Regions from separate parts of the Planococcus alkaliphilus genome, predicted to be linked through region 1. Evidence: riboswitches for the same ligand, from Rfam matches in the RefSeq annotation. Region 1 holds a riboswitch; each other region holds the start of a gene.
The links. A riboswitch is a leader RNA that binds a small molecule or an ion and turns the genes downstream of it on or off. The one in region 1 is predicted to bind cobalamin.
Positions count from the first base shown of each region.

Region 2: linked by a shared signal. The riboswitch ahead of AC2EXB_RS14140 (hypothetical protein) and the one ahead of AC2EXB_RS18220 (acyl-CoA thioesterase) in region 1 are both predicted to bind cobalamin.
Region 3: linked by a shared signal. The riboswitch ahead of AC2EXB_RS15350 (ABC transporter substrate-binding protein) and the one ahead of AC2EXB_RS18220 (acyl-CoA thioesterase) in region 1 are both predicted to bind cobalamin.

Region 1 covers NZ_CM168060.1:3,485,797-3,490,012, reverse strand. Annotated here, with positions in the region: gene AC2EXB_RS18230 (MFS transporter) at 1-173, opposite strand, end outside; gene AC2EXB_RS18225 (undecaprenyl-diphosphate phosphatase) at 603-1,427, shown strand; cobalamin riboswitch at 1,509-1,686, shown strand; gene AC2EXB_RS18220 (acyl-CoA thioesterase) at 1,843-2,328, shown strand; gene AC2EXB_RS18215 (ribonucleoside-diphosphate reductase subunit alpha) at 2,330-4,216, shown strand, end outside.
Region 2 covers NZ_CM168060.1:2,661,595-2,665,810, forward strand. Annotated here, with positions in the region: gene AC2EXB_RS14135 (ABC transporter substrate-binding protein) at 12-962, opposite strand; gene AC2EXB_RS14140 (hypothetical protein) at 959-1,507, opposite strand; cobalamin riboswitch at 1,681-1,877, opposite strand; gene AC2EXB_RS14145 (GIY-YIG nuclease family protein) at 2,079-2,483, shown strand; gene AC2EXB_RS14150 (threonine aldolase family protein) at 2,533-3,627, opposite strand; gene AC2EXB_RS14155 (glycerol-3-phosphate dehydrogenase/oxidase) at 3,807-4,216, opposite strand, start outside.
Region 3 covers NZ_CM168060.1:2,941,860-2,946,075, forward strand. Annotated here, with positions in the region: gene AC2EXB_RS15340 (adenosylcobinamide amidohydrolase) at 1-238, opposite strand, end outside; gene AC2EXB_RS15345 (FecCD family ABC transporter permease) at 240-1,217, opposite strand; gene AC2EXB_RS15350 (ABC transporter substrate-binding protein) at 1,225-2,202, opposite strand; cobalamin riboswitch at 2,329-2,514, opposite strand; gene argS (arginine--tRNA ligase) at 2,562-4,216, opposite strand, start outside.

The DNA.
Region 1 (4,216 bases):
GCTGAATAGATGCCGGAAACCGTTGAACGGCTCCATCCAAATTCGTCTATGTAATAATCAATGAAAATCGAGTTGGAATAAGTTTGTCCGGGACCAGAAAAAAACTGGGACAGCGCAGCAAGCGCGATAATCACCCAGCCATAGTGAAAGGAATATCCTGTAATTTGTTTCATCGTACATCTCCACTTTTGATAGTAAACTGCTAATCTAAGGCTATTGATATATTGAAATCACAATTAATTATCATACCACCATTATTAATTAATGAAAGTCTTTTGTTCATGAAACAAAAAGAAAAAGGATTCAGAAATTAATTATTTCGAAAAAATGTATCGAAGCTGACTGCTTATGCATTTGAAAGGATTTTAAGGATTAAATGCAACAAGAAAAGGAAAAAGGTGTATGATAAATAGAGTTTCTGCATCTTTCAATAGGAAATTACCGAAACAAGTGAGTTAAGGATTCAGAGCAGCTTGACTTTAAAGGCCAGTGTCGAGTTAAATGAAAAAGACTTCTTTTTTAGCTGCTCACGACATGGAAGAGAAATTAGATAAAATAAAACGAATCGGACGATATGAACGATTTTAAGGAGAAAGAACAGAATGGGTTTGTGGGAAATTTTTGTTGCGATTGTACTGGGAATTGTGGAAGGTTTAACAGAGTTTGCGCCAGTTTCTTCAACAGGGCATATGATCATCGTTGATGACATCTGGCTAAATTCAAAAGAGCTGTTCAGTGAGCCGGTGGCGAATACATTTAAAGTTGTCATTCAGTTGGGATCGATTTTAGCGGTAGTGATCATCTTTAGAGATCGTTTTAAAGACTTGCTTGGCATAAATCGAAGCAAAACAGCTGAGAAAAAGCAGCGTTTGAGTTTGACGAAAGTAATTGTCGGGTTAATCCCGGCCGGAGTGCTCGGTTTGGCCTTCGAAGATTACATAGATGAATACCTCTTTTCGGTTGAGACCGTTATTATCGGTTTAGTGCTGGGTGCAGTGCTTATGCTAATCGCGGATTACTTTACTAAAAAGAAACCGCATATCGATACGGTTGACCAGATGACTTACAAACAAGCGCTTGGCATGGGGCTTTTCCAATGTCTTGGTTTATGGCCAGGTTTCTCCCGTTCAGGCTCGACTATTGCCGGCGGGGTTCTTTTGAAAATGAGCCATAAATCAGCAGCGGATTTCACCTTTATTATGGCAGTGCCGATCATGCTTGGAGCAAGCGGCTTGTCGTTATTGAAAAACTGGCAGTACATTACGGTGGACGCTCTTCCATTCTTTGTGGTCGGATTCATCAGTGCTTTTGTGGTAGCTTTAGTTGTTGTTAAATTCTTCTTGAAATTGATTGATAAAATCAAATTGGTGCCATTTGCGATTTATCGAATCGTACTTGCGGCCTTGATTTTTGTGATTTACCTGTAAGGGCTTGTAAAATCCAGATAGCTGGATTATAGTAAATAAATACAATAATTAGTGTTTAGATTTATTTTTGAACACTATATATAGTGTCGCCGATAATGATGGTGCCTGAAAAGGCTTAATAGGGAATCCGTGAAAATCGGAGCTGTACCCGCAACTGTAAGTGCTGACGAACTATGGAAAACCACTGTCCAATGGATGGGAAGGCCGTAGTGTAGGTGGAAGCACAAGCCAGGAGACCTGCCTCGTTATAAGTTTATGATCTTCTCCGGGAGCTGGGAGGTATAACGAAGGTACTCTGCAAGGAACAGTGGATTTCTGCTGTTTTCCGTTGGATTATTTGCGTTTATATACCCGTCTTCTCTCAGAGAAGGCGGGTTTTTTGTCTTTAAAACAAGTAATGGAGGATTGAGCTGCATTGGAAAAACAGATTTCGGCAAGCATTTCACGGACGGTGCAAACAAGACTCGTGCTGCCGCCCGACACAAATCATATGGGAACGATATTCGGCGGAACGGTACTGGCCTATATTGATGAAATTGCGGCAATTACCGCCATGAAACATAGCGGAAAAGCAGTAGTGACCGCTTCGATCGATACGGTCAACTTTTTATCTTCCGCTACAGTCGGAAATGTCCTTCTTTTGGAAGGGGTTGTAATTTCCACAGGCCGGACTTCGATGGAGGTCTACGTAAAAGCGGAATGCCAAAACATTGAAACAACTGAAAAAACCTTGACAACAACTGCGATTTTGACGATGGTGGCTGTGGATGATAAAGGCAAACCGACGCCGGTGCCGGCAGTGGTGCCGGAGAGCGAAAAAGAAAAACAATTATTCAAAAGCGCACAAGATCGGAAGCAGCAGCGCATGAAAATCAATGAATTTGCAAAGGAGCTGGTTTGAGATGAATCCCATCGTTTATTCGGAAAAAGACACAGTTGAAAAAGCCATCCACCGGGCGGAAAAAATTTATAACTTGGATGTTGCACCTCTTCTCGCGAAACTGGAAACACTTGGACATGAAGCAAAAGCCGAACAATCGCTTATATATGCACTCAACCGGATTTCCATGGCAGAACCGGATTGGACATTTGTAGCGGCTGAACTGTATTTAGAAGAATTGTATGAAAAAGCTGCAAAGAACCGGAACTATCCGGCACAAGATAAATACGGCGACTTTTATAAGTTGGTGAAGAATTTAAGTGAAGTCGGCATCTATTCGAGCGACTTGATGGAAAGTTATTCCGAGGAAGAAATCAAGGAGCTGGGCAAGGAAATCGATGCTGAGCGGGACTTGCTGTTCAATTATATCGGCCTGTTTTTATTGGCAGACCGCTATGTGGCGAAGGATTATGAAGGAAATATCCACGAATTGCCGCAGGAGCGCTTCTTGGTCATCGCGATGACTTTGATGCAAAATGAACCACGAGAAAAACGGCTAGATCTGGTAAAAGAAGCTTATTGGGCGATGAGCAACCTTTATATGACGGTGGCAACACCGACCTTATCCAATGCCGGCAAGAGCTTCGGGCAGCTGTCTTCCTGCTTTATCGACACGGTCGACGATTCGCTCGACGGCATTTACTTAAATAACTGGGATATTGCCCGCCTAAGCAAAGACGGAGGCGGCATCGGCATTTACTACGGCAAAGTCCGCGCGCTCGGATCGGACATTAAAAAATTCAAAGGCAACTCATCCGGAGTCATTCCGTGGATCCGCCTTGTCAACGACACAGCAGTCAGTGTGGATCAGCTTGGACAGCGCCAGGGTGCGGTCGCTATTTACTTGGACGTCTTCCATAAAGATATTATGAACGGTTTCCTGGATTTGAAAACGAACAACGGCGATGAGCGTCGGAAAGCGCACGATATTTTCACGGGAGTTTCGATACCTGATTTATTTATGGAAAAGTTGAATGAAAAAGATGACAACGGCCGGAGCATTGGCGAGTGGCATACCTTCTGCCCGCATCAAATTAAAAGCGTTATGGGCTGGAAAGATGAACACGGGACGGCACTTGGACTTGAGGATTTTTATGATGAAAACGATGTAAAGCATTTTACTGAAAAATACGAGGAAGCGGCAGCGAATCCGCTATTGCCGCGAAAAACTTACCGGGCGATGGATATCATGGCGCGCATCATGGTATCGCAGCTGGAAACCGGGACACCCTATATGTTCTACCGCGACGAAGTGAACCGGCAAAATCCGAACAAACATATGCGTGGAAAAGGGCGAACGTCGATTTACTGCAGTAATTTGTGTACCGAAATTGCGCAGAACATGTCAGCGACAACTATCATGAAAGAGTACACCGACGAAGACGGCAACCTGGTCATGATCCGGAAACCGGGCGACTTCGTTGTCTGCAACTTGTCGTCGATCAATTTGCCGCGTGCGGTGAAAGCGGAAGTGCTGGAGCGTCTCATTCCGATTCAGATGCGCATGCTCGATAATGTCATCGACTTGAATACGATTTCTGTCGGGCAGGCGGATGCGACGAATAAAAAATTCCGTGCTGTTGGATTAGGAACTTTCGGATGGCACCATTTGCTCGCACTTGAAGGCATCCACTGGGAATCAGAAGAAGCCGTAACGTTCGCTGATAAGTTATATGAAGAAATTGCCTACCATACGATCCGCTCTTCCATGGAACTTGCCAAGGAAAAAGGTGCTTACCGCGAGTTCAGCGGCTCGGAATGGCAGACAGGGGAGTATTTTAAACGCAAACAATACACAAGCGGCCGCTGGACCGGTCTGCAAAAAGAAATCACTGAGAACGGCGTTCGC
Region 2 (4,216 bases), 820 kb from region 1:
TTTTAATGAACTTATTTCAATAAATCTGGATAAGCGGTTTCGGCTACAAGTTTCACGGCTTCTCCGATTCTTGGCCCCGGACGTGAGGTGATATCTGAATCCAACAAGAAGACTTGCTCATTTTGGACAGCCGCAATTTCCGACCAGCTATCGCGGGCTTTGATTTCATCTACAGCGTTCTCCACATAGGATACCGTTGTAAAAATCAGTTCTGGGTTCCGGTTCACCACTTCTTCTTCAGAAAGTTGCGGCCAGCCTTCCAAATCTGCAAAAACATTTTCCACTTGAGCGTGATTCAAAATTTCCTGTTGGAAGGTCTTATCGCCAGTTGTATAGATTTCAGGCAACGGGCTGATTTCGATGTAAGCTTTTTTCTTTTGCTCAACTTCAGCGAGCTTGTCTTGGACGTCTTTAATTTCTCCTTGAATGGAAGCAATCAGTTCTTCGCCTTTTTCTTCCACTCCCATTACTTGCGCGATTTGTTCGATGTCGCCATATACATCTTCAAACGAAGCGGCGGATTCGATGACGAATACCGGAATATCCGCTTCTTCTAAAACCTCAAGCCCGGTCGGTCCGCCAGTCGAATAAGCGAGGACAATATCCGGATCCAATTGGATGATGCGTTCTGCATTGAATTTCACAGAATCAGAAACCCGCTCAACTTCCAAAGCTTCCTCCGGGTAGTTATCAAAATCTGTGGCACCGATTAATTTGTCTCCTTCTTCTAATGCATAAAGGATTTCCGTATTGCTCGGAATAAGCGAAACGACGGTTTCCGGAATTTCTTCCAACTTCACTTCATTGCCTAAATCATCTGTCACTGCGTAAGACTCAGCCACTTCCGTTTCCGGGTTTGCATTGTCTGCAGTATTAGTTGTTTCCGCACTTTCCTCACTTTGGCAGGCTCCGAGAAATACAGCGAGTGCAAGCGTTCCACTCAATAAATAGGATTTTTTCATTTTATCTTTTCCTCATCTTTCTTTTTCGGTCTCGTTGGATAGGATTTGCTGATGAACGGAATCTCTTCCACCCCGTGTTTGCGATTGGTATAAACTGCCATGACAAATAAGACGTTAGCGAGCAATTGCGCATAATCAAATAAAATCTCGGGAACTTCCCGCTCCAAACTCACTTTATGCAATGCCCTAACTGATTTTTTCGCTTCGCTTCGGCACACATGCAAGCTACAGGCAGCCTGACTCCCTTGCGGCAAGACAAAATTTCCGATACTGTCTTCCACCTCTGCCACGTAAAAATCGTATAAACTGCTCAGTTTTTCAAGGTCTTCTTGGTCAATTGCTATTTTGCCACGCACCGAACCATTCAAATGATAGGCCATCGGCTGTAAATAACGAAGATCCCGCTCTACTTCCGGAATGTCTCCAGTCAACGAAATGGCTTCACCAATGCGCGTCGTCAGTGAATCGGTGCGAATTTCAAAATCCACTGTAGATGCGGACTCCCGCATGAATGGATAGCAAATATAGCGCATTTCTTTTTTCATTCATATCACCTCTTCTCCTGCTTTACTCAGTGGTAATCTTCCGCATCGCACTTCAGATAAACAGCAAAAAGCCGCCCTCATAAAAAGGGCGGCACCATTCCAATTAAACGGCTCGTCTATAAAGCCCAAATTGTAAAAGTTGCCGTATGATTCCCTTATCTTCCGAAGAGTAAAAATACGTTCAAAAAAAGGTAGGTCTCCTGGCTTGTGCATCGTTTTACTCTAAGAACCTTCCCGTCGGATGATCACTCATCTAAGACAGTGGCATTTTCTTATTTCATACGCACTTACAGTTGCGGAAACAGCTCCGGATTCGCACCGGATTCCCTGTTATACTGACGAATCAGCACCTTTTTTCTGCATGATTATTCACTTGTTTCAAGTGTAGCATATTTTATTCCTTAGAAAAGCCTAATTTTCCGATTAGAAAGCGCTTCCATATATTTGAATAATATGACTTTTACTTCTGCTCTCGCTTATTAATCGTTTATTGGTTAAACTAATAATCAGATAAGTCGAAAATATGAAATAGAAATGAATTTTACGACCGACAAATAAGGGGGATTATTAGATGAAAGAAAAGATTCATGAGCTTCTGAGAAAAGAAAACTATGCATTCGATAATGAAAATTGGAAGTCCATCGAAAATGTTCCTTTTCTTTTAAATGATGAGACCACGATGTTGTTGAACAAGATTAAATTGAATATGGGAATGGCTAAAGGCATCTATATTTTCTGTGACTCCAATCAAAATATCCTTTATATCGGAAAAGGAGCACCAATCTACAATCGCATACGCCGCCATTTCGCAAAACTGAAAAAGACAAATCATGCCCCTCACGGATTTTCCCAAGAGATCCAGGCACCTATCACGATTCATTGGGTCGAAATCGAACAGCCTGAAAAAAGGGAAATCGTTGAGCATATGCTGGCATATACCTTAGAACCGGTGTACAAGAAATGGTACGTTGGATAAATAGAAAAAAGCCTGTAAAAGACGCTTACTGTCTTTTACAGGCTTCTTTCTATTTAAGAGTTTTCATTTTTTCATTAAGCTTGGCAAATAGCTCTTCTACCTTCTCTGCCGGCAAAGTTTCATACAAATCACCTAGGCTGACTTCATAGGAGCTGCCGCCGTTTTCCAATGTTTTAAGGTAGCTTGTAAGCCCGATTCCCGTTTCCTGGTGAAGCTCAGCAAGCAGCTCCTCCATCGTGTCATTGGCATAGCTGAAATGGACATGGAACATATTCGATACAGGCTCCACGGGCAGAGTGGTAATCCCTTCACAGCTATTGAAAAAGCCGGCCAGTTCTTTTGCATGTTCATGATACATCGCCATCTTTTTAGATCGCTTGTCAAAATAATAGTCAGCGGAAAGGATATATGGATACAGCGAAATCAAATCGCCGCCGTGGCGCCGTTTCCAAACTTTTGACTGAGCCATGAACTCTTTATCTCCTGCCAGTATCGCTCCTGCGATGCCGCCAATTCCTTTATAGAGCGAGATATAGACACTGTCAAAAAGGCTGCAGACTTCACTTGCGGTTTTACCGTAATAAGGCAGCACTTCCAGAAGCCGCGCCCCGTCCAGATGCAGTTTGATCTCGTTCTTGCGGCAATAATCCGAAATCTCTTCCAAAGTTTTGTAGCTTGGCAATTGCCCGCCAATTTCACGCTGCGGCAACTCCAACAGCATACAGGCCACTTTCTCGTCCATTTGGAGGACATCTTCTAGCTCAATGACGCGATCCTTATCAGCGAGCAGCACAGACTCGATTCCATGCAATTCTTGAAGCCCTTTTTCTTCGTGGATCTCCAGATGGCTCAATGGATGATAAGCTACTTTCCGAATGCCTGCCGCGTCGCACCAGATACGCAAGGCAATTTGCTGCGCCATTGTCCCGCTCGGGAAAAATACTGCACTTTCTTTTCCTAGCAGCTCCGCCATCTTCTCCTGAAACTCTTCAATAACCGTTCCTTGGCCGTAAATATCGCTTTCTACATTTCCATCAATACCCTCAAATGCCTCTTTCAGCACCTTCACATCACGCTTGCCGTGGCCAGCCAACTGATGCTCACTCTCGAGAAAACTTCGCTTCAACCGTTCATTGGATGTCATTGTCTTGCTCCTGTCTCTTTTCAGAATACTTGCGCTTTTATCCACTATATCATTTTTAAGGATGCCAGCAAATCGCTAGAAAATCAGGAGAAGTCGATCCCATTCATGTAAGAACCAAGTACACCCGCAAAAAAACCGCTCTGATCTTAATCGATCAGAGCGGTTTATCTATGAATTTATTAGTTTACTGCGGCTTTAAAAGAAGCACTTGAACGGCTTCCGCCAACTTCAACCGGATGTACAGCTTCATATAGAAGCCCTTCCAGCTCGTTATTGTAAGCTGTTGCCTGTTCCTCAGTCCAGCCAAGCACTTTGCCCATATAAGCATTTACAGCCGCTTTATTGGCGTGTACCCAGTTGATATCGAAGAACAATGCACCTGTACGGCGGATGAAGAAATCAATCGGTTTGTAGGCTGCTTCGTATTCCAAAGCGTAGCGCAGCATAGCGAAAGCGATTGGGTCGATTCCCTCTTTAGCCGCTTCTTCGTTTCCGGTAAATAAGAAATTGAAGACTTGGTCAACATTTGATCCGTAGCGTTGAACCAATTTGCGTGCAGCTTCCGGAGAAAGACCGCGGCTCACCCCTA
Region 3 (4,216 bases), 540 kb from region 1:
AAACAGCCATCTCTCTCGCTAATTCTTTTGCTTGGAATGCGCCAATTTCTTTGCCGCCGATTTCGACTGTCCCGGCAGTTGCCGGCAATACCCCGCTGATCAACTTCATTAAGGTCGATTTGCCGCTGCCGTTCGGACCTAAAATGCCGAGCATGGTTCCTTTCGCTACGGAAAAAGAGACGTTCTGGACAATATTCCGATCCCCATATCCGCCGCTTAAGTTGTTTATTTTCAACATATTATGCCACTCCTTTGCGTTGGCGGAAAAAGATAAAAGCAAAGACCGGTGCACCGATAAAGGCTGTGATCACGCCAATCGGAAGTTCCGTCGGCGAAATGATCGTACGTGAAACTAAGTCACAGACGATCAGCAATGCGGCTCCGTTGATAAAGGACAGCGGCAGCACATGGCGATGGTCCGATCCCCACAGCAAGCGAACCATATGCGGAACCACGAGCCCGACAAATCCAATCGTTCCGGAAACGGCAACGGCTGCACCAGTCAGAACCGAACCGCTGACCAAAATCATCATTTTGCTCCTTTTGATATTGACGCCGAGATGCTGTGCCCGTTCTTCCCCAAATAGCATGGCGTTCAACTCTCTGCGGTTCAGCCATAACAGAAACGATCCGATTAAGAGAAACGGCAGCGCCATCTGCACATAAGGCCAACCGCGCATGGAAACTGAACCAAGAAGCCAGCCGATAATCTGGCGCAGCTCTTCCCCCGTCAAAGCAATCATCAGAGAAATGACCGAGCCGAGAAAAGAGCTGAAAATGATTCCAGTCAAAATCACCGTTTCCATCTTCATCGAACGGTCCACTAATTTGGCAAATGCCATGACAGCCAACATCGTGGCCAGCGCGCCCGCCATACTGATGACCGGTAAGGTGAAAATTCCTAAAAAAGGAATGGTAATGCCGAAAAAGAGCGTCGTTACGGCACCTACTGAGGCGCCGGAAGACACTCCTAACGTGTAAGGATCGGCCAATGGATTTTTCAACAGCCCTTGAAAAGCTGCCCCCGCAATGGCCAGCGCCGCTCCGACAAGGCCTGCCAAAACCACACGCGGCATCCGAATATTCCAAAGGATATTAGCTGCTGTTTCATCCGAAGATGGATTCCATAGCACCCGCGGCGAAATCGTTACCGTGCCGACCGTTACACCCAACACTACAGCTCCCGCCAATAAAATGAGGGATATCGTGTAGGCGATCAGGTTTTTATTCACCGTATACCTCTGGATATACTGCTCGTGCAAGCTCCAGCAATCCTTCTATCACTCGTGGGCCTTGGCGTGTCAATTTGTCCGAGTCGAGGTTATAAACCGCCTCGTCTTGTACTGCCGTGATTTCAGCAAAACCATTGCGTCCCATGATGAGCTCGACCGCATTTGGTACGTATGCTCCTTCAGTAGTAACAATTACGTCCGGATTGCTGCTGACGATCGCTTCCGGATCCATGCTGACCCATCCTTCCTGATCGCCGGCGATGTTTTCAGCATTGATCGTTGACAGCATTTCGTCTATGAACGTGTCCGTTCCGGTCGTATAGATTTCCGGCGTACTTCCCACTTCGACAAATACTTTTTTCGGTTCTTTTACTTCTGCAGACATTTCTTCGATTTCGTCCAATTGCGCTTCCATCTCTGAAATTTGCGCATCCGCTTCTTCCATGGTGCCGGTCGCTTGGCCGATGATGGTCATCGTTTCAAAAACTTCATCGAAAGTGGCCGCTTCTTCAACTACAAATACATCTAGGCCAGCATCTCGAAGCTGCTGCAACCCCGCGTCTCCGATTCCTAAATTCGATTCATGCGCTAATACGATATCGGGCTGCAGGCTGATGATTTTTTCCACATTGAATTCCTGTCCGCCAATTTTCTCAACGCTTGCCGCTTCTTCCGGATAATTATCAAAATCGGAAACCCCGACCATTTTTTCACTCAATCCCAGTTCATAAGCGATTTCCGTATTAGAAGGCACCATCGAGACAATCGCATCCGGCTCTTCTTCAATCACCACTTCTTCGCCGACAGCATCCGTCAAAGTCACCGGGAATTCAACTTCTACCACCTCTTTGGGCGGTTCTGCCGGTGTTTCTATGTCCTGTTCTTCTGCCGGTGCCGCCTCTTCCCCGCAGCCTGCCAGCAGCAAAGCCGCCATACCCGCACTCATTCCAAACTTCCAAAACTTCTTCATTGCTGTATCCCCTTTTCTCTTGTTGGTATTATTGCGTTCGAAATAAAAAATCCCTCCGCATAAAACTGCGGAGGGATGAAAGGACGGCATAATAAAACTATGCATCCAGCCGGTCCTCGCAGGCTTATGGGGCGTTTCATAAAGGCAGGTCTCCTGGCTCGTGCTCGGCGCTTTCTGTTCCTTCCCGGAGTCTTGCTCCAGTGGCATCAACAGATTGCTCACACTTACAGTGGCGGGACCGCGCCGGATTCGAACCGGCTTCCCTTTTAACTTATGCTGTTACACATAGGCACCTTTATGATTTCAACTATTCAATTGATTCATTTTCATTATACATATTCAGTTTAAAAACAGAAAGTTTACATTTTATCCGGTGCAGAAACGCCGATCACTTTTAACGCATTCGCAATCGTCGTTCTAACTGCTGTAATTAATGCCAGACGTGCACGCGTCAAATCTTCATTCGTCACATCCAATACTTTATTGGCATTATAGAAGCTGTGGAAGTTCGAAGCAAGATCTTGGATGTACGTCGTGATGCGGTGCGGTGCACGCAGCTTTGCGGCATCGGCAACCACTTTCGGGAAATCGCCGATTTTCTTCAAGACATCCACTTCTTTTTCTGATGACAATAATTCCAGATGGTCAGTTGAAGCTGTGAAACCTTGCTCTTCTGCCTGGCGCACAATCGAACAGATGCGGGCATGTGCATATTGCGAATAGTAAACCGGATTTTCGTTGGACTGGGAAACGGCCAAATCCAAATCGAAGTCCATATGCGAATCGCCTGAGCGCATCGCGAAGAAGTAACGGACTGCGTCTAAGCCGACCAGCTCAACCAATTCACGCATAGTTACCGCTTTGCCGGTACGTTTGCTCATCTTCATCTTCTCGCCGTCTTTGTAAAGCTGGACCATCTGCACGATGTTCACTTCCAACGTGTCGCGGTCGTAGCCAAGCGCTTCGATTGCCGCTTTCATACGCGGAATATAGCCATGGTGGTCAGCGCCCCAAATATTGATCAATTTATCAAATCCACGCTGCAATTTATCTTCATGGTAAGCGATATCTGGAGTCAAATACGTGTAAGATCCGTCGTTCTTGATCAATACGCGGTCTTTATCGTCTCCGAATGCCGTTGAACGGAACCATGTAGCACCGTCTTCTTCATAGACATGGCCATTTTCGCGAAGTTTTGCTAATGCTTTATCGATTTTGCCATTTTCATAAAGGGATGATTCCGGATACCACACATCGAATTCCACGCGGAAATCCGCAAGGTCTTTCTGAAGCTTCGCCAATTCCACTTTCAAGCCGTGTTTGCGGAAAGCTTCAAAACGCTCTTCGTGCGTCATCGCAACAAATTTATCGCCGTGTTCTTTTACAAGATCTTCCGCGATATCTTTGATGTCTTGTCCGCGATAGCCGTCTTCCGGCATGCTGTCGCCTTTTCCTAATGCCTCAAAATAACGGGCTTCGATCGAAAGCGCCAAATTGTTGATTTGGTTTCCGGCATCGTTGATGTAATATTCACGTGAAACGTCATAGCCTGCAAGGTCCAGTACATTGCAAAGCGAATCGCCGACAGATGAACCGCGGGCATGGCCAAGATGCAAGTCGCCAGTCGGGTTTGCTGAAACGAACTCGACTTGAATGCGTTCGCCTGCGCCGGAATTGGTGCGGCCGTAATCTTCCTTCTGCTCCAATACGGTTTTGACGACATCCAGTAAATAGTCTTTCTTAATCGTGATATTGATAAAGCCGGGTCCTGCAATTTCCACTTTTTCAATATTCGCTGATTCTTTATCCAGGTTTTCCACAATCGCTTCCGCAATCGCACGCGGTGCTTTTTTAGCGATGCGCGTCAATTGCATGGCGATATTCGTTGCATAATCACCATTCGCTTTGTCTTTTGGAGATTCTAAATGGATTTCCATTGGTTCGGTTGTTAATTCGGCTTTTTGAACCGCTTCACTGATGGCCAATTTGATGGCCTGTTGAACTTTTTCTACTG